Regions from separate parts of the Turicibacter bilis genome, predicted to be linked through region 2. Evidence: riboswitches for the same ligand, from Rfam matches in the RefSeq annotation. Region 2 holds a riboswitch; each other region holds the start of a gene.
What was found. Region 2 has a riboswitch for lysine ahead of J0J69_RS06040 (Na+/H+ antiporter NhaC family protein). Riboswitches for the same ligand answer to the same signal wherever they lie in the genome.

Region 1 (8,147 bases), 870 kb from region 2:
TGTTATATCCATAATCACAGCGAAATGGCGGTTCAAAGTAGAAATTTTCCTTTGTTTGACCTAATAGCTCGCGTAACAAGTTATGACGCTCTTCAACGAGCATTGGATCCATATTATTAAATTTGAACAAGACTTGCTTTGTATATTGGCGCTCTTTTACTAATTGCTCTTCACCTGCTAAGTATGCTTTTCCAGCTAACATTTTATCTTTTTCAGTCATCTGTCTTCCCCTCCAATGGTAGTGCCTAACTACATGAATTTCATCATAACATATCCCTATATATGCAACAATAGTTGCTGTAAAATCAGTAACCCGATACAGAAAAAGGCACCCTAATAGGGGTACCTTGAATTAATCCATATAATTATTTGTTTCAGTGGGTAAACCTTTATATCGTAAACGTGATTCAATAATATCTTTAATAATTGAATAAATGACTGCAAACATCGGAACTCCAATGATCATTCCTACTAATCCAAACAGTTTTCCTGCAACTAAAATTGCGAATAAAATCCAGAAGGCTGAAATTCCAATTGAATCTCCTAAGATTTTAGGTCCAATAATATTTCCATCGACTTGTTGAATCACAAGAACAATGACTAAGAACCACAATGCTTGGATTGGAGATACGAATAAAATGATAATGGCTGATGGGATTGCACCAATAAATGGTCCGAAAAATGGGATAATATTCGTAATCCCAATAATCACTGAAATTAATAAGACATACGGCATCTTAAAAATAGCTAAGATGATAAAGGTTAAAATCCCAATAATCAATGAATCAACAATTTTTCCACCGATGAACTTACCAAATGTTAAGTTGGTACGATTCGCCAAGTCTAGAATAATTGTTGTATGCTTTTCATTAAATAACGATGTCACAACTTTTTTTCCTAGTCCAAAGAATTTTTCCTTGTCCATTAATAAGTAAATAGAAATGATAATACCTAAGACAATGTTCCAAATACTTGAGGCAATAGACATCACAGCATTTCCGACAATCGGTAAAACGTTTGTTAACAACTGAATTACCCAGTTTGTAATCTCTGCGAATTTTTCACTAATGAGTGTCATATATTCTTGATTAATATTCATTTCTTGCAACTGCGTATCAACAATAATAGTTAGCTCTTTAACATATCGTGGAATATCGTTAATTAATCCACGGACACTTTCAATTAATTGTGGAAGAACAAATTGCATAAAGACATATAATATAATTCCTGCGGTAATATAAGAGAGTAAAATCCCTAGACCTCTTATCGATGACTTTTTAACTTTATTTAGCCCTCTCATTTTAAATACTTTATTTTCATAAAACTTAAGAATAAAGTTTAATAAATACGCAATAATGAATCCGATAATGAAGGGTTGAAAAATACCCATAATTTCATTTAACTTGCCTGCGAAGCTTTCAAGCTTTGAGATAATATTATAAAAAATAATACTTAAACTCACAACAATAAACGCATATACTGCAATCGTGTTATATTTCTTATTCCAGTTGAATTTCATATGTCCTCCTTATGACTTTTTAATTAGTCTTCCTAATCCGCTATCTAATTATAATTATATATCATAAATAAGGTAAAACTTATACCTATGTTCCTATATTTCTACTATTTTTCTATATATGTAAAAAACCACCCGAAGGTGGTTTTTATTATTTCAATTTAATAGCTCCAGATAATACATCATATCCTGTATAAGCTAAAGCAACTGCAGCTGTTATTAAACGATCATGAGCCAAATCTGTTACCGTTGCATCAACCATTTGTTGAGAATGTCCTGTAATTTCACAATCAGCAATTCCGATATACGGATGAATAGTTGGACATACATTACTAATGTTTCCAATGTCTACTGATCCTGTTCCTTTACGATGTTTATGAATCTCTGTAATTCCTAATGAACGAAGGTTTTCGTTAAATGTCTCTGAAAGCACAGCATTTGTTTTTAAATCATCATATGATAACTCATAGTTACTTACTTCTAAAGTTGCTCCTGTCATTAAAGCGGCTCCTTGAGCAATACCTAACACTTTTTCCTTAACAACTGCTACATATTCTTTAGTTGCTGCGCGGATATAAAACTGTGCTGTTGCATGTTCAGGTACGATATTGGCAGCAACCCCACCATTAGTAATAATTCCATGCATTCTTACATCTGGTGTCACATGCTGACGTAAAGCATCTACTCCATTAAATAATTGAATCACTGCATTTAAAGCATTAATCCCATTTTCAGGAGATGCAGCTGCATGAGACGGACGACCTGTATAATCAAACTGTAAAGCTTCCATCGCTAAAGATGTTCCACTTTCTGTCGTAAATCCCGAAGGGTGCACCATCATAACAGCATCCATCTTGTTAAACAGTCCAGCCTCTGTCATAGTCACTTTTGCTCCATTTGTTTCTTCGGCAGGTGTTCCGAACACATAGACTTTTCCACCGATTTCATCGATAACTTTACTTAAGGCAACTCCAGCCCCGGCACTGATTACACCAATCATATTATGACCGCATCCATGTCCTAGTTCAGGTAAGGCATCGTATTCACAAAGGTATGCCACTGATAAACCTGGTTTCCCACTATCGTATACAGCCTCAAATGCAGTGTCTAACCCTGCCACTGGGCATTTAATTTCGAAATCATGTTCTTTTAAAAAGGTTGTTAATTTTTCAACTGCTTTGTATTCTTGATTCCCTAATTCCGGATTATCATGAATAAAGCGATTCATGTCTACTAAACGTTCTTTTAATGATTCCCCGATTGATAATAATTCTTTTTTCATTATACTGTCTCCTTATGACCATCCCATTAAGATGGCAATTGTAATAAAGATAATTGCTAATCCACCAAAAATTAATTGAACTGGCCAAACCCATTTAATCCATTTTGCCCATGGAATTCCCGCTACACCTAAACAAGCCATTAAAACAGCACTTGTTGGGAAGATAGCATTTGAGAATCCATCACCAAATTGGAAAATTAAAATTGAAGTTTGTGGTGTAATACCAACTAACTCACCAAGCGGTGCCATGATTGGCATCGTTAAAGCAGCTTGTCCTGATCCCGATGAGATAAAGAAATTGATAAACATTTGAACAAAGAACATCACATATCCAGCAACTAACGATGGCAATTGTCCAATGAAGTTTGATAAGTTATAAAGAATCGTATCAATAATTTGTCCGTCTTGAGCAATGATAACAATTGCACGTGCAAATCCAACCACTACTGCTGCACTAATCATATCTTTTGCTCCGTGAATGAATGAATTGGCCATATCATCTAAACTTAAACGCCCAATGAATCCACAGATAATTCCCGTTGCAAAGAAGATAGCCGCAATTTCTGGAATTCCAAATCCAAATTGTAAAACACCTATAACGATAGCAGCTAAACATACTAAGATAGATGCTAAAATAACTTTATGTTTGAATGTGAATGGTAAATGTTCAGATTCTGCGTCTTCTAACTCCTGACGACGTACCTGATCAATTTCGTAAACTGGACTTAATTGTGGATTACGTTTAATACGGCGTCCATACCACATTAAATATAAAATTGAAGCTACTGTTGTAACCGCCCAGATGATCGTTCGGAATCCAACCCCTGTTCCTGCTGGCACCTGTGCGATACTTTGAGCAATTCCTACCGAGAATGGATTTAACATGGCTGTTGCGAATCCAACAATACATCCCATATAAGAAATTGCCATCGCCATAATACTATCGTATCCTAAGGCTAAACATAAAGGAATAAGCATCGCAATAAATGGAATAGCTTCTTCCGTCATTCCGAAGATGGCCCCACCTAATGAGAATAATCCCATAATAACCGGAATCATTAACATTTCTTTTCCTTTAAATGATTTAACGGCATTTGTAATTCCAGCATCAATAGCACGTGTTTTTGTAATAATTGCAATTGATCCGCTAACTACAAATAAGAAAGCAATAATTTCTGCCGCTCCTACAATTCCATGAATTGGGGCTTGTAATACACTAAATAATCCTTGTGGGGTTTGATCAACATAAGCGAATGAACCATCAACAACGACTGTTTTCCCTGCATCATTGACGATACGCTCATATGTTCCTGCAGGTAAAATCCATGTTGCTAATGCTACGATAACTAAAATAAATGTAACAATGACTAAAGTATGAGGGACTTTAAATTCTTTTGTCTCCTCTTTACCATCAACTCTTGGTTTTCTTAAACTAAGCATATTTTTTTCTCCCTCTTATTTTAAATTTTAAATAGTGTTTAGTTGAAAGAGGCAAATAAAAAAAGCCTTGAGCCATTCACTCAAGACCTTCAGAAAAGAACAATAGATCATCCTTATTTCCGATTCTCAAATGATAGCTCTCCACGATTATTGGGACGACTCTAATCAAAACATTCAAAAAGTCCTGAGGCCATTCTCAAGACTTTTATCATATAACCGTACTAAGTTAGGATGATTTAAATCCGGAATGATAGCCCTCCACAATAATAAATTGTGACAATGTTAAATATCTTCTACTTAACACCAGCTCTATAACCTTAAAGTATCAGTTATAGGCTTCGGCGAGAATCCCTTTCCTATCGCGTCAACATCTTCACTCTTCGATAGTACTCTTAATTACCGCACCTCTATCTAAAACCTATTTAATTTACAATGTCATCTTATCTTATTTTATACTCAAAAACAACATTTTTTTATTAAATAGTATAAGAAACACTTATTTTTTATTATTAAAACATTAAAATTTTATATAAATTAGTTATAAATACCATATAATGTCGAAATTAGCATTTTGTTGTTTGATGCTTGTTTTATCATTCTCTATTTTATAATCATATAGTTTAAAAGAAGACTATTTCGTTTATTTTTTAAATATTAATGTGTATTCATGATGATTTAAGGCTTTATTTTTTTGAATATTTTTAATGAAACATAAAAAGCTGTTGCTACCCCTAACAACAGCTTTCTACGTACCCTTGTAATGATGAACGACACTAACCTTAATTAGAGTGCATAACACTCTCCCTAATTAATGATAGATATAGAAACTTATTTTATATCGATTTTATTTGTAAGACATTTCAAATATGATGTGATTCTTCCAAGATTTCATCTAAATTGACTAAGTCAATTGGATAATCTTCTAAACTAATTTTATTATTAGTTGAGTTATTCGGAGTATCATTTACTTTCGTATCCGGAATGTACTTATTCTTTTGATCGATACAAAATGATAATCGTAATAAATAAATCATCCGATGCATTTGATAATCGTTAAATTTATTCACTACTACGTCCTCCTGTTTCCATAACTATTATAAGTAGTTATTTATTGTGGAATAAAGAAAAAAGAGGTCACAGATTTATTGAAAAATCTGTGACCTTTTACGTAATAGCATCAAGTAAAATACGGTATTCATTTAAATCTTTCTGTTGACCAAGAACATCATTCATAATCCTTTTATATAATCGATTTTGAAATTTCGTATAAATAAACTCATCTAATATCTCTTTATCAACTAATTTTTGAATATCCTCTAACAAAATCAACATGGACTCAAAGTCTTGAGTTTCCAAATATAAATCTAATCCCCACTCTAAAGTCGCCTCTTGTTGTTCAAGAGAACCTTTATGAAAAATAATATCTTTAACCTCGACTAATAAACTATGAGCTTTTTCATAATTGCCTATTCTAAAATAAACTTCGCCCATCAAACATTTGGTAATCGAGCGTTGCTTAACTGTTTCACGGAGAGGGAGTGCTATCTTCAAACAATCAAGTGCTTGTTGATATAGTCCTGAGTCTTTAAAGCTACAGCCTAAATTATGATAAGCATAACCCAAATAATCTTCATAAAAAGGATTATTAATCAATTCGAGTAATAACTCTCTTCCTAACTCATCTCGACCTTGTCTTTTTAAAATAGTCGATTTAATTAAATAAGCTGCCGCTTTAGGCTGTAGATATTCACTTTGTTCTAATACCGGAGTAATCCACTCTAAACTTTTTTCATACTTGCCTTCATTTAAATAACAAAGAGAAATATAATATCGAATGCGATTAATATTTTGCCCCCTATCCCCCTCCTGACAATTAATAGACAGTTGTAAGATAGAAATAGCTTCTTGATATTGCCCTAATGTAATATAATTAGTTCCTACTACCTCATATAAAGAAGCAGGATTTTTAGCAACCTGGATACAGTATCCAATTGCCTTTAATAAATGAGCATTGGCTACTAATAACTCATCATTTTTAACATAGTGTAATCCAAGTAATGTTTCTATTTTAATTTTATATTCAATTAACTCAAAATCTGATGCAATCTTATTAAAAGTTTCATATTGATTTAAGGCATCTTGAAGATTACAATGCTGCTCTAGCCATTCTCTTGCTTGTTCAACAGGTGATTTTATAAACTCAGTATAGGAATAGTCTTGCTGATAGTGACAATTACTTAATTCACAAATTGCATCATAAACATTTCTTAGCATATTTTCATTTAAGGAGCGCTTCTCTGTCTCAATCATACTAATATAATTACGTGAGAATCCATAAGATTCAAATGCAATTTGCTTCAACCCGTACTTATCTCTTGCCTGACGAATCTTTTCTCCTATTGTTAAAAACATTTTATCACACCTAAACTATAATGATACTCTTATTAGATTAAAAACTAATCCAATGGATAATTATAACTTTTTTATATTTATTTTACCACTCATTTAAATGTTAATACTTTTCGAGTATTCAATAAATTTTAAATCCATCTGTCTAACAAAGCTGTTATATTCTTGAATAATTGTACTATGAATTGATATCAGCTGACATATTTTCATTTACTATATACATACAGAAATATTTTGTATAGCAATCTAAATGTTTAATATTTATGCCGTCCAGGACAGACTATAGTCTGGAGCCAGCCTGACATCTTCGAAGAAAATGTATCCTCAGCTGCTAGGGCTTGGGTCACCTGCCATTTCCAACGGAAATGTATCCTCCACTGGCAGGGCTTGGGTCACCTAGCAATTTCTGAAAGAAATCTATTCCTCAATTGCTAGGGCTTTAAAAGTTTTTACGATGTAAAAAACTTATGGGAGCTTATATCTTAATCAAGTTGGTTATAAACCTCGCGACCTTCAACGATGGATAAATAACAATTCATTTCCTCGTCAAAGATTGCAATATCTGCATCTTTTCCGATTTCTAAACTTCCTTTACGATTGGAAACTCCAATGGATGTCGCTGGATTTAATGAAGCCATGTGAATAACTTCGGCAACAGTAGCATTTGTATTTTGCAAGAAGTTATAGATGGCTTTGTTTAATGTTAAGACACTTCCCGCTAAGTTTCCACTTTCTAATCGGGCAGCTCCATCTTTAACAACTACCGGCTGTCCACCAAGATCATATTGCCCATCCTTCATGCATCCTGCGCGCATACTATCTGTAATTAAAACAATCTTTTCTTTTCCTTTATTGTCTAATACGAATTGAAACAATTGTTTATTCACATGAATCGTGTCAGCGATTAACTCAGTAAAAACATCACTAGTTAAAGAGGCTCCGACTACACCTGGCTCACGATGATTTAATGGTGTCATTGCATTAAATAAATGTGTCACATGCGAACATCCTAAAGAAAAGGCTTCTTTGGCTTGGTCATATGTTGCATTTGTATGTCCAATCGACAACGTAATATCTGTTTTTTCTTTCACATCTTTTGTGAATGAATAATCTTCATCCATTTCAGGTGCATATGAAACTAATCTAATCACATCTGTATAGTCTTTGATAAATTCATAACTCGGTTTAATAACATATTGTTCCGGTTGAGCCCCTTTATAAATCCTATTGATAAAGGGGCCTTCCATGTGAGCACCTAATACTTTCGCCCCGTTTAATAATTGTCCCATACATTCACGAACCACATCTAAAGCACCATAAATATCTTTAGGACTCATCGTCATCGTTGTTGGTAAAAATGATGTTACCCCATTCTTAGCAATACCTGCACTCATTAATTTAATCGCTTCCGTTGTTTGATCCATCGTATCTGCTCCGCAGCTTCCATGGACATGAACATCGATTAATCCTGGAGCAATATACATACCCTTAGCATCAATC
Region 2 (8,147 bases):
ATGCTACGGAGTGAGTTTACGAACTCGTAGCTTTCCTCCGCTGATAGGGTTTGGGTCACCTACCATTTCCAACGGAAATGTATCCTCCACTAGTAGGGAATGGGTCACCTATGCTACGTAACGAAGTTCGTAGCTTTCCTCCGCTGATAGGGTTTGGGTCACCTACTCTAACTGAAAGTTAGGTATCCGCCGCTAGTAGGGAATGGGTCACCTATGCTACGTAACGAAGTTCGTAGCTTTCCTCCGCTGATAGGGTTTGGGTCACCTACTCTAACTGAAAGTTAGGTATCCACCGCTAGTAGGGAATGGGTCGCCTAGAAGATTGTCAAAGACAATCTAATCTTCAACTACTAGGGCTTTAATTTTCCCTATAGAAAATTTGTCGCAACTTATATATTTTTTATTCTTGATTCCACTGATGATTTTTAATTCGCTCATACTCTTCCATCGTAATCGTTAAAATTGTTCCATGCTTAAATCCATATGGAAAACTAAATGACACATCTGAACGGACAAATTTTCCTTCATCAATATTCTCTGAAATAAATGGGACATAGCCTTGTCCCGCTCCACGAACACCGTAATAGTCTAAGAATAAGCACCACTTTCCATTTTCTAAACGTACAGCCGTCGGCGCCTCATAAACATGTGGCGCTAAATCAGCCATACACTCATCAAATGCTTCAATGCGCGTATACGGTCCTGTAGCATGATCTGACTTTAACAATAGATTCTTAGCAGGTTTGTCCTCACTCTTTACAAACATATAGTACGTTCCATTCTCTTCATAAATAGCAGAATCAATCACACCACTATCCTCTTTACGATATAACACCTCAGGTTTTGAGAAAGTCTCAAAATCTTTCGTACGACTATAATAAATCCCTTTGAATCCATTTGGATAATCTTTATGTGGCGAAGACCAATGAATGACATAATCCTCATTTTCTGAATCAAAAATAATATCTGGTGCCCATAGACATCCGAAATTTTCATCTCCAAGTTTCACTAAACGTTGTTCCGACCAATTCACTAAGTCATCAGATTCCCATACCGAGAAATTTTTACTGCCGTTAACCGAAATCTCATACCAAGAATTATGATACTGATTGCGCATCCCATAAGCTAAACTTAAATCTGTCGCAAAAATATAAAACTTTCCAGTATCTTTACGGCGCGTAATTGTAAAATCACGAACACCCTTATCACCATAATAAGCCCACAAAACAGGGCGCCCATTGTTCACTTCCTCCCAATGGAATCCATCTTTACTCAAACCAAAATAAACTTGCTCACCATCTGGTGTCGCCTTTTCTCTAAAATGGACAAATAAATACGCTTGCATCTTCCACTTTCCCCTCTCATTAACGAATGAATCACACATCAGCCTACAAGTTTAGTCCCCTCTCTTACAACACTTGCATGTTAATCAAATACAACCATATATTATCATTATAACCTTATTTTTAAAAGCACTTTCAAATAAAAAAAGGAGTTGAATTCTAAAAATTTTCAACTCCTAAATGCTTTTATTCCTCAGCTTGTTTTAAAAAGTGATTCGTTGGAAGAAGCGTAATAATCAGCATAACAATACTAACTAATAAGCCAATAACTGACCAAACTAGTCCACTTGTTGTCCACTCAATAACGAGATTAACCACATACAAACCAACAAACCACCAACCTGATAATCCCGTATCATGATAGCGACGAACGGATAAACTCAATGACGGGATAAGAGCTGCTAAACTATAAATAGCTAACAAACCTCCAAACAATGAGACAAAAACAGTACTCGCAGAAAAACCATCCCCATAACTAACGGCAGATGCCATCATGCCAACAAAAGAAAGACCTAATCCAAATCCTAAAACGGCACCAATAATCACATTCCAAAGAACAACAAACCAAAACTCACGTCTTGATGCACGACCACTAAAATTAAAATAATTTTTCCAAAATGACTTAAAAGCCCCTACAAATGTCATCCTAATCCCTCCTAAAACCACATTAAAATCTAACTACAATATATATTCTATGTTTTCATCATCAAAACGTTCTCTCAACTCCTCCCTTTCAATAAAAAAACAAATTTACCTCAAATGCGATACCATCCCATGAATAAAATAATCCTTTATCATAAACGTTTTTAAAATTATGGATGTTTTTTATCAGCCTTTTGCCCTCACTAATGTTCATATAATATGTTAGCAAGACTATTATCATAAAGGGGGTGAATATTATTCTATCCGGTAATTACGATACACTTTTAAACTTCGATGCATTTGCTGGAATAAGCAGTCATAAGTATGGATTCACAGACAGTGAATTTTTAGCCTTTATTGCCGATTTAGATCCTACTGAGTACATTCTAGTCATCACTGTCGTAACTATTTTAATTAATATCAATTTAAATATCTTTGAGCAATATGTCGTTTCTGGAGCCCTCCTTGATATCGCTGTCACTAGTCAGAATATGGTTCAACAAAGAGGATTCCAATTAGCTCGCCAAGGAGAAGCCGTGAGTCAACAACGAAGTGAATATCGACAAGAAAACTTTGACAACCTTTATAGTGAAGTCGATAGACTAACGGAAGAATTAAACCAACTAAAATCAAAGATATTCCCTCAACAAACCGATTAGTATTAAAAAATAATACAACACTTTTTTATAAATTCAATTTACTTCCTACTTAATATCAATACAAATCCCTTCCTAGTTGATTTACCGTTATCCGTTTTCTATATTATCCCAAAAACAAGCACCACAAAATCTTAGTATGCATCTTTCTAACTATGATCCCCTCACTTCAAGTACTAGTGCCTATCATTTTCTTTCTCTTTTTACCTCCCCTTATACTAAGACCGACACCCGATCTATCAAAGCCCCTCTATCTCTACCAAAACATTCGAATTATATTTAAACCTTATTGATAGATTCTCTTATATCCAGTTGACCCATTGTCACCTGTTTTGCCACGTTATCTCAAAAAAAACAAGTGCTACAAAATCTTAGCATGTATCTTTCTAACCACGATAACCTCAGTTCAATTGCTAGTATCTGTTCATCTCACTAAAGAAGTTTTAAAATAAAATTGAGGCGATGACAGGGAGAGCGAATCAATGGGATTAGGGGTGAGCTTGCTCACCTACTAATAAGAATAGCCCATCGGTAGAAGCTCTCCCCTTATAATATCGCCTCATAGATTTTCTTATTTTAAAACCATCTACTATTCTTGCCGACCAATGTACAATGCTAGCCACTTGACCTGATACCCTCCCTGTGCATCTTAGTATAAAAAAAGACAGCATCTTAAAGATACTGTCTAAATGATTAGCGTTGTTTTTTAGATGGGCGGTCTTGGCGAACTAAGCGCACAACAGCCTCAACATGCGATGTTTGTGGGAACATATCCACTGGTTGAATATAGTCCACACGATATTTCTTCGTTAATTCTTTTAAATTCTTCGCTAACGTCGATGGATTACATGACACATACACAATCGTTTTTGGTTGCACACGTTTTAACATCTCGATTAGCTCAGTTCCTAATCCTGTACGAGGAGGATCCACAATCACCACATCTGGTTTGAATCCTTCATTCGCCCACTTCGGTACGATTTGTTCTGCTTTACCAACAGCATAGTATGTATTTGTTAAGCCATTTAATTTTGCATTTTCTTTCGCATCCGCAATGGCTTGACGTGTAATATCTACTCCGCGTACTTCACTTGCTTTATCTGCGACCCATTGACCAATTGTTCCAACACCACAATAAGCATCAACCACTTTTTCGTTTCCTTTTAAAGCAGCTGCATATTTGACTTGGTTGTATAATTTAATCGTTTGTTCTGGGTTTAACTGATAGAACGCGCGTGGAGATAAATTGAACTTGAAGCGTCCTAATTCATCTGAAATGAATTTTTCTCCAGCAATGTGCTTCATTTCTTTTCCGAAGATTTCATGCGTATCTTCATTGTTAATATTTAAATAAACTGATTTAACATCTGGGCAATATTTCATTAAGTCTTTCGCTAAAGCATTCATTTTTCTGAACTCATTGTTAGCGAATACGAATGTCACCTGAACCTCACCTGTTTTAAACCCACGACGAACAACGATATAACGTGCCGTTCCTTTTTTCGTTTTAGGTGCGTAAGCGAACACTTTGTAATCATCTAATAAATCAACCGCATGATTGATAACTGTGTTAATTTCTTCATATTGAACATCACAATCTGTTACATTGACTAATTCACGTGAATTCATGCTATAGAATCCAACCATAACCCCATCCTCGTCATATCCAACTGGCATTTGAGCGCGATTGCGGTAGTTATATGGATCTTTCATTCCAATCGTTGGACGGATATCACATTCTTCAGGATCTAAATTCGTATAACGTTCAATCGCTTGTGAAACCGCGTCACGTTTAATACGAAGTTGCTCTTGATAAGACATATGCTGTAATTGACATCCACCACATTGTCCATAAACTTCACATGCGGGTTGCACACGGTGCTTTGATTTACGTTTCACACGTACCAGTTCCGCTTCCGCGTAACCACCTGCCACACGCGTACAAGTCGCAACCACTTCTTCACCCACTAACGTTCCTGGAATAAAGACCGCTTGTTTTTTATAATATCCGATTCCCTCACCGTTAATTCCGATGCGTTTAATCGTCACTAAAAATTCTTGACCAACCTTTAAAGGTGACATATTCATCTATTAAAACCTCCAATGCTTTGTTAAGCTATCCTTTATCTTACCACATTCCCTGTCATTTTACATCGAAATCCCTATATTTCATGATAACTTTCACACATTGATTTGATTATTTTAGAACCCAATGCTTGACTTTTTTATAAAAGATGCTAAAATAGGCTTAATTGAATATGTCTCTTGTTCTCTTTGATGAGTTAGAGGTGCGTGTCCAATGAGTAGGAATTTCGAGAGTGACGTCGATGACAAATTCTAAAAGGTGTCCACGCCGAAGTCTTGTTTGTGTCAACCAAACTTGTGCTGGTGTTATGTTGAATAAATTTAACACTGTCACTACAATTGTAGTGGAGGACTAATGATCGGAGAGTTAAATAATACTTGTCATCTATCGTCTAACAACCTTAGACTTTTTAGAGCCATGTATGAGTTTAACTCTGCATGGCTCTTTTTTCTTTATCAAAAGAACAGCTTCTTATTCAATTGCACTAACAATTGAGGAGAGGATTTATATGATTGGAACCATTTATGCGTTAATTCCGGCACTACTTACGATTGCCCTTGTTATTTTTACGCGCCGTGTCGTATTATCACTCGGGATTGGTGCCATCTCGGCTGCCTTTATTTTAGCCAATTTCAATCTCATTCAAACGGTTGAAACGCTTGGATCAACGTTTAGTGGACTTATTTTTGAAAAAGATGGATTAATCGGCTTTTTAAATGATTGGAACCTGTCGATTGTTTTCTTCTTACTTGCACTTGGCGCCATTACAGCTTACATCGTCTTATCAGGCGGAGCGTCTGCGTTTACAAAAGCGATTATCAAACGCGTCAAAACGCGCGAAGGCGTTCAATATACGTCTGCCATTTTAGGAATTTTAATTTTTGTCGATGACTACTTTAATGCCCTAGTTGTCGGAAATGTCTCAAAACCGTTAGCTCAGCAACAAAAAATTTCACGAGCACGACTAGCTTACATTGTCGATTCAACGTCAGCACCAATCTGTGTGATCTCACCGATTTCAAGTTGGGCGACTGGAGTGATGGGATCGATGGCAGTTATTTTTGCAAGTACAGGTGCGACGTACAATACGTTCTCTGCTTTCTTAATGACGATTCCTTATCATTTCTATGTGATTGTCTCAGTTATCATGGTCTTCATTGTCATTAAATACAATTTAAATCTTGGACTCATGAAAAAATACGAGACGGATACGGTCAATGGGAATGATAGTTCTCTTACGAGTGCTGAAGTGGCAAACGCTCACGGAGGCGACGTAGAGTCATCAAAAGGAACAGTATGGGATTTAATCGTCCCGATCTTGACCTTAATCGTCGTGACTATGTTAACGATGGTATATACTGGCTATGTAGGCGCAATGAATAGCGCATCAGACTTCAACTTATTCTTTGCAATCTTAGATAACATCAACCTATCAACAGCGCTTCGCTTTGGTGGAGCAGCGGGATTAATCGTCTCAATGGCAATGGCATATCGTCATGTTATAAGTGGTGAAGTCACGCAGAACCAATATGTCAAAGCCTTCTTCTCAGGAATGAAGTCAATGGTTGGAGCCATTATCGTTTTATTATTAGCATGGGCAATTTGTGAGTTAGTTAGTGCGTTAGATGCGGGTGGCTACTTAGCCTCTGTCATTACATCAGCGAACATTAATCCAAACTTCATCCCAGTTGTAATGTTCATTGTCGCAAGCTTCATGGCTTTCGCAACAGGAACGTCATGGGGATCATTTGGAATCTTACTTCCAATTGCTGGTTCAGTCGCAGCGGCGATTGATATGAATTTAATGATTCCAGTGATGGCTGCTGTTTTATCAGGTGCTATCTTTGGAGATCATGCCTCACCTATTTCAGATACAACCCTTTTATCAGCAACAGGATCAGGTTGTGATTTAGGTGCTCACTTTAACTCTCAGTTACCATACGCCCTTTTATCAGCTTGTATCGCTTCACTCGCATACATCGCATTTGGAATGACTGAAAGTTTAATGATTGCCTATCTCATCATCATCATTGGCTTCATCGCTACAATCTTTTATGCAAAATCACAAAACAAATCGGAAGCTATCCAAGAATAAGGTCGCTTCCAAAACAAAATCAAAGGTGGAAAAAATAATTATAGATAACAAAAGGAACTAAGTGCAGAGGGGAAACTGCATCTTAGTTCCTTTTTTCTATATTAAAGAGAGGTTGAGAGAATTGGAGAAGAAAGTCTACATTATATGTATTTAGCATCAAGATGATAAATACATAAGACTTCTGTATTGGTAAATAGAGAACTTCAAGTACAAACTCAAAGTATAGTCCCACCATGAAAGACTATTAACTTGGGAGGTTATCTCTACACACCCTCATTATAGGCACCCATTCAAAATCCTAAACAAAAATGCGAAAATTTTTTCATTATTTTAAGGCTCAACACCAGAATTGGTTCTTGACAAAAAAGTTGATACAAATAGCTGAATCACAGATTTAGAATTTCAGTATTTTATCATTACTAATGATGAACCATTAGAGTTAATTTCTTAGTTGAACCAAGTCAAGCACCATTTTTGGTGAAGACTCTATTTTAAATATTAATAAATTATCTTCTAAAATCCAGGCCATTTTTATGGGGACTTCGATAATAACTGTGGGATGATTATCATCCTATTAAAGTCATTTTATACAGTTCACCTTTAATGGTTATACCTAATTTCTTCCCACTAAATGAATACTTACTTCTCCCAAAACCATTTAACTTAGAAAAGAGATTTTCCTCTCATATTTTTTTATATTATTACTAGTAGAAGTCTTAATAAGCACTAGCCACAAAGTAAAAGGTTGATTCAAAATTCATTTTTCCTAGAAATTATGATAATAATAAATAAAATGAGGCAATTTAACGAGGGAGTCTATCATGGGATGATAAGTGGTGAAACCACTTATCATATGCAATGCCCATTAAAAGCACATCATCGAAAATAAATGCCTCATTTATATTATTATAATTTAGTCATCTTTTATCTATATAGCTACCTGATGAATGTCTAAAGAAATAATCAAACTTTTAACCACAACCTAGAAAAAAAGAGATAATTTCGAAAATCCGAAATTATCTCTTCACTTAAGCAGACAACTCCGCCAAGCGCGGAGTATAGTTCAGCTAAATTTTTGCTCTACAAAAATAGCTGAACAAACAAAAAATAAACCTCGAGAGGGGGAACTCTCGAGGTTTGGTTAAACGGTCGTGGGGGAACACGATCCGTTTGGGAGTGAGAAAACATAATGAATAAGAAAATCAAAGGGGGAGAAAATTTATTATCATTTTCATCCATAGTTATTATGGCACAAAGTTATGTACAAAAAATGAATTAAACGTGTTCTTTCAGTGTCCTTGTAACGTTTACATCACTTTTTTCTA
Region 3 (8,147 bases), 1.1 Mb from region 2:
AAGAAATAGCGATGGTTCCAACAATCTCATTATTTTTTATTAAGACAAAACTATGTCCATTTTTAATATCATTTTCAATGACTTTAGCATTTGGATAACCATTTTGCCATTGATTGATTCCCTTTTCTTTGAAATATTGTTGAGCTTGTTTAATAATCTCCATGACACGTTCAATATCTTCTAGTTTAGTATATCTTAATGCTAACATCTTTATTCTCCTTTCAAAAGTGGATAATTATTAATCATTATATCACCAAGTTCTATAACATAACTCTAATGTTTTCGACGAATTTCGCGATTAGAAATGACTAATTCGTACATACTAATGAAGTAAAACTAAAGGAGGTAGTCGCTATGCAGACTGGAACTAGACGTGTTGTATTAGTTGGTACAGGATTTGTTGGAATGAGCTTTGCGTATTCAATGGTAAACCAAGGTGGAGCTGAGGAGTTAGTTCTAATTGACGTTAATCATGAAAAAGCTGTTGGTGAAGCCATGGACTTAAATCACGGGATTCCATTTGGCCCAGAAAAAATTGAAATCTGGGCTGGAGATTACTCAGACTGTAAAACAGCCGATATCGTTGTTGTGACAGCTGGTGTTAATCAACAACCCGGAGAAACACGCTTAGCCTTAGTTGAACGAAATGCGAAAATCATGCGTGATGTTATTAAAAATGTTATGCAATCAGGATTTAATGGAATTCTGTTAATTGCAAGTAACCCTGTTGATGTCTTAACTTATATTGCTTGGCAAGAATCAGGTTTACCAAAACATCGTGTCATTGGGACCGGAACAACACTTGATACCGCTCGTTTAAGATACCAAATGGGTAAATATTTAGACGTCGATCCTCGTAACGTTCACGGTTATATTGTCGGTGAGCATGGTGATACTGAAACGCCATTATGGTCACATACAAGCGTCGGTGTCAAACCAATCTTCGATATTATTAAAGATCATCCAGAATACAAAAGAGAAGATTTAGAAGAAATCTATGTCAACGTCCGTGATGCTGCTTATCATATTATTGAACGTAAACGTGCCACTTATTACGGAATTGGGATGTGTATCACGCGTATTGTTAAAGCCATCCTAAATGACGAAAACTCAGTCTTACCAGTGTCAGCTTATTTAGATGGTGAATATGGTCTTCATGATATCTTTACCGGTGTGCCTGCGATTGTCAATCGTAACGGAATTCGCGAAGTCTTTAACTTAAATATTAGTTCAGAAGAACTCGAACAATTAACTAAATCCGTCTCAATTTTAAAAGAAACATTAGATACCGTGCGTTAATTGAATAAAAGAAACCTCAATCTAGTATTGAGGTTTTTTTATGTATCGCACTTCATATTACAATCTGTCATAACAAAAAAAACCACTTACCGTTTCAAGGGCGGCAAGTGGTTTTTATTATTTCCCTACACATTCACGACAACGATTATAATCATCCTGCATTGGGAAACGTGAATCGACACGCCCACCTGGTCCAACTTCTAGATTACAATTCGCACAATAAGGGATTTCATCGTAAGTTCCATCTTCATAAAGCATAGATAAAGGTTGCATCACAAACTCTTCAAACATCTTGTCACCTCATTTCTTTATAGATAAAAATGACTATATCATTTATATCATATCTTAATCAACGACAAAATAAAATCCCTAATAACCTTAATCAAAAGAACCTAGGGTTTAATATAATATGAGATAGGCTGATTGGGTTAGTAATAAATAATTAATTAAAACTGAAATGTACCGTATAAATTTATTAGGTATTGAATATAGTTTTAATTGTAGAGTTAGTGAAATATTAGGTTAAATGATTTGAATATACTAAGTTTGTTTGAATTTATTTACAAATAATGGAAAATATTTTAAAATGATTAATAACTTAATAAAAAATAATTAAGGTAGAGGCTGCGGTTCTTAAGAGTATTCATAATGAGGTAAGCGCAATGAAGTATGAAGAAAGGAATAACCGCCGAAGGCTATAACTGAAGCTTTAAGGTTATAGACCTGGGGGTGTATAGAAGATATGCATCACTGTCACAAATGCAAATTTGTGTTGAGCTACATTTAAGAAATAGAGACTATCCTGTTATCATCTATTTTAGGATAGTATTTTTCGAAGCTCCCTTAGTATGATTCAAATGAGGGAGCTTTTATTTGTAAATGTGAGCCTCTTTATGACGAAAAGGAAGGACGACAAAATGAAATTACAAGGAACGATGTCAGTAAAAAATGATGAACTTTATATCGGAGGAATTAGTTGTTTAGAACTTGCTAAGACGTATAAAACCCCTTTATATGTCTTTGATGAACAACTTGCTCGAGAGAATTGCCGCGAATATGTGAAACATTTCAAAGTGAAAGAACATCGAAATCGAGTCGCTTATGCTGGGAAGGCCTTTTTACCCCTTCATATGTGTCAACTCATTAAAGAAGAAGGATTATATTTAGATGTGGTATCTGGTGGGGAATTATACACGGCGCATAAAGCTCAGTTCCCAATGGAAAATGTACTGTTTCACGGAAATAATAAGACCATTGATGAAATTAAAATGGGTCTTGAGTTAGGAGTAGGTCGATTTGTTGTTGATAACTATTATGAACTTGATTTGCTAGAACAGTTCTGTAAAGAAAGAGGCACATCGCAAGCGATTTATTTGAGAATTACACCTGGTATAGAAGCACATACACATGATTATATAAAAACGGGACAAATTGATTCGAAATTTGGATTTACTTTGACTAATGGGGATTTATATGAGTGTTTAGCCAGTTTTCATCGATATGAGCATCTACAACTGGTTGGATTACATGCACATATTGGATCACAAATTTTTGATGTAGAACCTTTTTTAGATGAAGTAGATATTATGATGAGTTTAGTTAAGGAGATTAAGGAAACATACGGCATTCAAATTAGAGAAGTTGATTTAGGAGGAGGAGTTGGCGTTTATTATACGAAAAATGATCAACCAAAAACCATTCAACAATTTTGTGAAGCTATGATTGAAAAAGTAGAAAAATCTTGTCAGAAATTAGGGATTAACGTACCGACGTTAATCGTTGAACCAGGACGTTCCATTGTCGCAAATGCTGGAAGTACGCTATATACAGTTGGATCGATGAAAGATATTAAAGATGTTCGAACCTATGTCAGTGTAGATGGTGGAATGACTGATAATATCAGACCTTCGTTATATCAAGCACGTTATGAGTGTGCGATTGTGAATAAAATGAGAACAGGGGATCAAAAGCAAGTAACGATCGCAGGAAAATGTTGTGAAAGTGGTGATATTCTTATCACAGATGTTGATATTAAGGGTATTGAAACAGGTGATATCTTGATTATTGCCTCAACCGGTGCGTATGGATATTCGATGTCATCAAATTATAACAAGATTCCGAAGGCTGCGGTTGTTTCGGTTCAAAATGGAAAAAGTCGAGTGATTTGTAAACGACAAACGTTAGAGGAATTACTAGCTTTAGAAGTTTTATAGGGGGAATGAGAATATGGGGATTTTGGTTCATAAGTATGGTGGGACATCAGTTGGAACAACTGAGAAGATTAAACGGATTGCAAAACGAGTCATTGCGGAAAAGGAAAAGGGAAATGATATGGTGGTTGTCGTATCGGCGATGGGGAAAACGACGGATCATTTAGTGGAGATGTCAAAAGAGATTGCGATAAATCCCAATAAACGAGAAATGGATTTGATTTTATCCACTGGAGAACAAGTGTCCATTGCGTTGTTGTCGATGGCCTTTCAGGAATTTGGATATGACGCTATTGCTCTAACTGGGTTTCAAGCTGGAATTAAAACATATGGACCGCATACTAAAAATAAAATTTTGGATATTGATGATGAGAAAATTAAGAATTATTTAAAAGAAGGGAAAGTTGTAGTTGTTGCTGGGTTTCAAGGGGTGAATGAAAATGGCGATATTACAACACTTGGTCGAGGAGGGTCAGATACAACAGCAGTTGCTATAGCAGCGAAACTTGGTTGTCCATGTCATATTTATACAGATGTTGATGGCATTTATTCCGTCGATCCACGACTGTATAAAGAGGCGAAAAAACTTGATGTTATTAGTTATGAAGAGATGATGGAGATGGCAAGCCTTGGTGCAGGTGTGATGGAACCACGTGCTATTGAAATTGGATGTAAATATAATATTCCAATTTATGTAGCTTCAAGTATAAATGATGTGGGTGGAACTTATATTAAGGAGTATGATGAGAAAATGGAAGCGAATATAGTAACGGGGTTAAGTGTTTGTGATGATATTTTAATGGTAACAGTTAGTCATATTTTATATAACTTAGATCATGTTGCGACTTTATTTGAAAAACTAGCGATTGAAAATGTAAATGTGGATATGATTAGTCAAACAGCACCAGTTGATGGGTATATTAATGTTTCTTTTACTGCACCAAAAGATGATTTATTTGTAATTGAAAAGGTGATGGGGGATCTAGAGGGTAGAGTTGAGATTAGTATAGAGGATGAAATTACAAAAATTTCAGTCGTTGGAATTGGAATGAGAAATCAAAGTGGAGTAAGTGGTCGCTTATTTAGAATTTTAGCGGATAACGGGATTTCCTTTAGGCAAGTGACAACATCAGAAATTAGTATTTCATACACAATTGATAAAAAAGATAAAGAAAAAGCGGTTCGTGCCTTATCGAATGAGTTGAATTTATAAAGGGGGAACGGCGTATGGATTTAAAAGAAATTTTAACAACGCATCGAGAGTATTTACATCAAATTCCCGAACTTGGATTTTGTGAGTTTAAAACATCAGCATATTTAAAAGAACAATTAGAACTTTTAGGATACAAGGTTGAATCAACCGCAAAAACAGGATTGTTAGCTTATCGAAAAGGTGAAAGTGATGAATGTATTGCTTTTCGCTCAGATATGGATGGATTGAGTTTAGCAGAAGAGACTGGCGTTGCATTTACATCTAAACATCAGGGAAAAATGCATGGATGTGGTCATGATGGTCACATGGCTATTTTACTTGGATTTGCGACTCATTTATCAAAGATTGAACCGTTAAAAAAGAGCGTATTATTCATTTTACAACCGGCAGAAGAAGGTCCAGGCGGAGCTGAGGTTATTGTCAAAGAAGGAGTATTAAAAAAATATAAGGTGAAGTTTATATTTGGTCTACATTTATATCCAGAGATTGAGGAGGGAAAGTTTGGGCTTCGATCAGGTGTGATGACAGCTCAAACTGGAGAGGTTGATATTGTCATTCAAGGTCAAGGTGGGCATGGAGCGATTCCTCATAAAGCAAATGATGCGCTCATTATAATGGCTCAGTTAATCAATAGTTATCAAAGCATTGTGAGTCGAAATTTGAATCCAATTGATGGGGGCGTTCTTACCATTGGTACGATTCATGGTGGAGAGCGTCGAAATATTATTGCTGAAAAAGTAGAACTGACAGGAACGATTCGCGCATTTAGTGAAGAAGTTTATGAAACGATTAAGCGACGTATTGTAGAGATCAATACTGGACTTGAGACGATGTTTAATGCCAAAGTAAAGACGCAATTTATTGATATGTATCCATGTATTGTGAATGATAAATCATTATTTGAGTTAGTGTGTCACTCAACACTCGGTGAGAAAATGATTGAAATTGATCCGATGATGATTGCAGAAGATTTCTCTTATTATCAAAAAGAGGTTCCAGGATTATTCTTTATGCTAGGATCTCGTAATGATGCGCTTGGTTTTACAAATCCACTGCATCATTCGAAATTTAATTTTAGTGACAATGTTTTATTAAATGGCGTTGAACTGTATGATGAAATGTGTCGTTTATTAAATGTTTATTAGGGAGTGTGTAAAATGAATGGGATTAATGTTGCAATTGTAGGGGCTACTGGTTTAGTGGGACAAACCTTTTTAAAAGTACTTGAGGAACGAAATTTTCCAATTAAGGAGTTATATTGCTTTGCATCAAGTCGCTCAGCTGGAAAAACGATTGAGTTTAAAGGAAAAACTTATGTTGTTGAAGAATTAACAGAACAATCTTTTGATCGAGAAATTGATATTGCTTTATTTTCAGCAGGCGGTGGAATTAGTAAGAAGTTTGCTCCGATTGCGGCTAGTAAAGGAGTACGAGTAGTAGATAATTCTAGCGCTTGGCGCATGGAAGCCGAAATTCCACTTATTGTACCAGAGGTGAATCCTCATGTTTTAAGTCATAATGACTACATTATTTCGAATCCAAATTGTTCAACGATTCAATCCGTCGTTCCATTAAAAGTGTTACATGAGGCATTTGGAATTAAACGCATTGTGTATTCGACTTATCAGGCTGTATCTGGCTCAGGGGTGAAGGGGCTTCATGATTTAGAAGCGGGAACAACTGAGTTTTATCCGTATCCGATTGTTGGAAATTGCTTACCCCATATCGATGTCTTTTTAGACAATGGTTATACAAAAGAAGAAGTTAAAATGATTGAGGAAACGAAAAAAATTTTAGGAGATCAAAATATTAAAGTAACAGCAACAACAGTACGAGTGCCTGTTAAGTATGGACATTCTGTTTCGATGAATTTGGAGTTTGAGCGTGAGTTTGAGTTAGAAGAGGTTTATAGGCTACTACAAAGCGTGGATGGCTTAGTAGTACATGGTCACGAAAATTCGCTCGATTATCCAATGCCTATTGATGTTGAAGGGCATAATGAAGTTCATGTTGGCCGAATTAGACGTGATTTTAGTGTCGATTCAGGTTTAAATTTATGGGTGGTTGCCGATAACATTAGGAAAGGTGCAGCAACGAATACCGTTCAGATTGCTGAATTACTGTTAGATTATTTGTAGGAGATGGGAAAGATGTTTAGTGGATCAGGAGTAGCGATTATAACACCATTTAAAAATGATCGAGTTGATTATGAAAAATTACGAGAACTGCTAGAGTGGCAAATTGCTAATGAGACAGATGCGATTATTATTTGTGGAACAACGGGTGAATCTGCAACGATGAGTGATGCTGAACGAAAATCGGTTATTAAGTTCACGGTTGAGGTTGTTAATAAACGGATTCCTGTCATTGCAGGAAGTGGAAGTAATAATGCGGCGTATGCGGTTGAATTGAGTCAATATTGTGAATCGGTTGGTGTCGATGGCTTGTTAGTTGTAACGCCTTATTATAATAAAGCAACAGAGAAGGGGCTTTTGAATTATTATGAGTTGATTGCAAGTCATGTCAATTTACCAATTATTTTATATAATGTGCCGGGACGTACAGGGGTAAATTTAACACCAAAGATGGTTGCAAAGTTAGCAAAGATTTCGAATATTATTGGGATTAAGGAAGCAAGTGGTGATATTTCACAAGTGGCCGAAATAGCTCGCTTATGTGGAACAGATTTTTCAATTTATAGTGGAAATGATGATATCATTATTCCAGTTTTATCACTTGGTGGAAAAGGAGTAATTTCAGTTTTAGCGAATATTTTACCAAAAGTTACACATGATTTAGTAAGTAGCTATTTAGAGGGCGAAGTAAATAAAGCACGTGATTTACAACTAAGTGTGAATGGACTTGTGCATACTTTATTTATTGAGGTAAATCCAATTCCAGTTAAAACAGCCATGAATCTCATGGGGATGAATGTAGGAAACCTCCGCCTTCCTTTAACAGAAATGGCAGCAGAAAATTTAGCAATTTTACAAGACGAACTAACGAAGTACGGATTATAGCACGAGGTGATATCAGATGTTGAATGTAGGTCTAAGTGGATGTAATGGAACGATGGGACGAATCATCCATGATTTATTATTAGAACAAGAAAATGTTCAAGTCGTTTTTGGGATTGATATTGAGCCGGAACGCTATGAGAATGATTATCCAGTATTCACAGATCCATATGAAATTAATGTAGATTGTGATGTGATTATTGATTTTTCAAAGCCAGAAAATATTGATCATTTATTAGATTATTGTGTGAATCATGAGACAGCAGTTGTGATTGCTACGACTGGACTTAGCGAAGCACAGGAAGCCAAAATTATTGAAGCTTCGCATAAGATTCCAATCTTCCGTTCAAGTAATACATCACTTGGAGTCAATGTATTGCTTGACTTAGTAAAAACAGCAACGCGTTT

Region 1: it holds a riboswitch for lysine, as region 2 does, so the genes downstream of both, J0J69_RS10160 (YfcC family protein) here and J0J69_RS06040 (Na+/H+ antiporter NhaC family protein) in region 2, are expected to answer to the same signal.
Region 3: it holds a riboswitch for lysine, as region 2 does, so the genes downstream of both, lysA (diaminopimelate decarboxylase) here and J0J69_RS06040 (Na+/H+ antiporter NhaC family protein) in region 2, are expected to answer to the same signal.

Annotation. Positions count from the first base shown of each region.
Region 1 is NZ_CP071249.1:2,100,300-2,108,446, reverse strand. It holds gene J0J69_RS10175 (sugar O-acetyltransferase) at 1-220, opposite strand, end outside; gene J0J69_RS10170 (AI-2E family transporter) at 353-1,519, opposite strand; gene J0J69_RS10165 (M20 family metallopeptidase) at 1,668-2,798, opposite strand; gene J0J69_RS10160 (YfcC family protein) at 2,811-4,238, opposite strand; lysine riboswitch at 4,482-4,656, opposite strand; gene J0J69_RS10155 (hypothetical protein) at 5,099-5,305, opposite strand; gene J0J69_RS10150 (helix-turn-helix domain-containing protein) at 5,403-6,650, opposite strand; gene nagA (N-acetylglucosamine-6-phosphate deacetylase) at 7,130-8,147, opposite strand, start outside.
Region 2 is NZ_CP071249.1:1,229,354-1,237,500, forward strand. It holds gene J0J69_RS06020 (glycoside hydrolase family 43 protein) at 401-1,345, opposite strand; gene J0J69_RS06025 (DUF805 domain-containing protein) at 1,530-1,988, opposite strand; gene J0J69_RS06030 (hypothetical protein) at 2,234-2,644, shown strand; gene rlmD (23S rRNA (uracil(1939)-C(5))-methyltransferase RlmD) at 3,335-4,729, opposite strand; lysine riboswitch at 4,917-5,089, shown strand; gene J0J69_RS06040 (Na+/H+ antiporter NhaC family protein) at 5,236-6,822, shown strand.
Region 3 is NZ_CP071249.1:2,324,307-2,332,453, forward strand. It holds gene J0J69_RS11210 (GNAT family N-acetyltransferase) at 1-208, opposite strand, end outside; gene J0J69_RS11215 (L-lactate dehydrogenase) at 355-1,299, shown strand; gene J0J69_RS11220 (hypothetical protein) at 1,417-1,590, opposite strand; lysine riboswitch at 1,910-2,087, shown strand; gene lysA (diaminopimelate decarboxylase) at 2,217-3,512, shown strand; gene J0J69_RS11230 (aspartate kinase) at 3,526-4,722, shown strand; gene J0J69_RS11235 (M20 metallopeptidase family protein) at 4,737-5,867, shown strand; gene J0J69_RS11240 (aspartate-semialdehyde dehydrogenase) at 5,880-6,860, shown strand; gene dapA (4-hydroxy-tetrahydrodipicolinate synthase) at 6,873-7,742, shown strand; gene dapB (4-hydroxy-tetrahydrodipicolinate reductase) at 7,759-8,147, shown strand, end outside.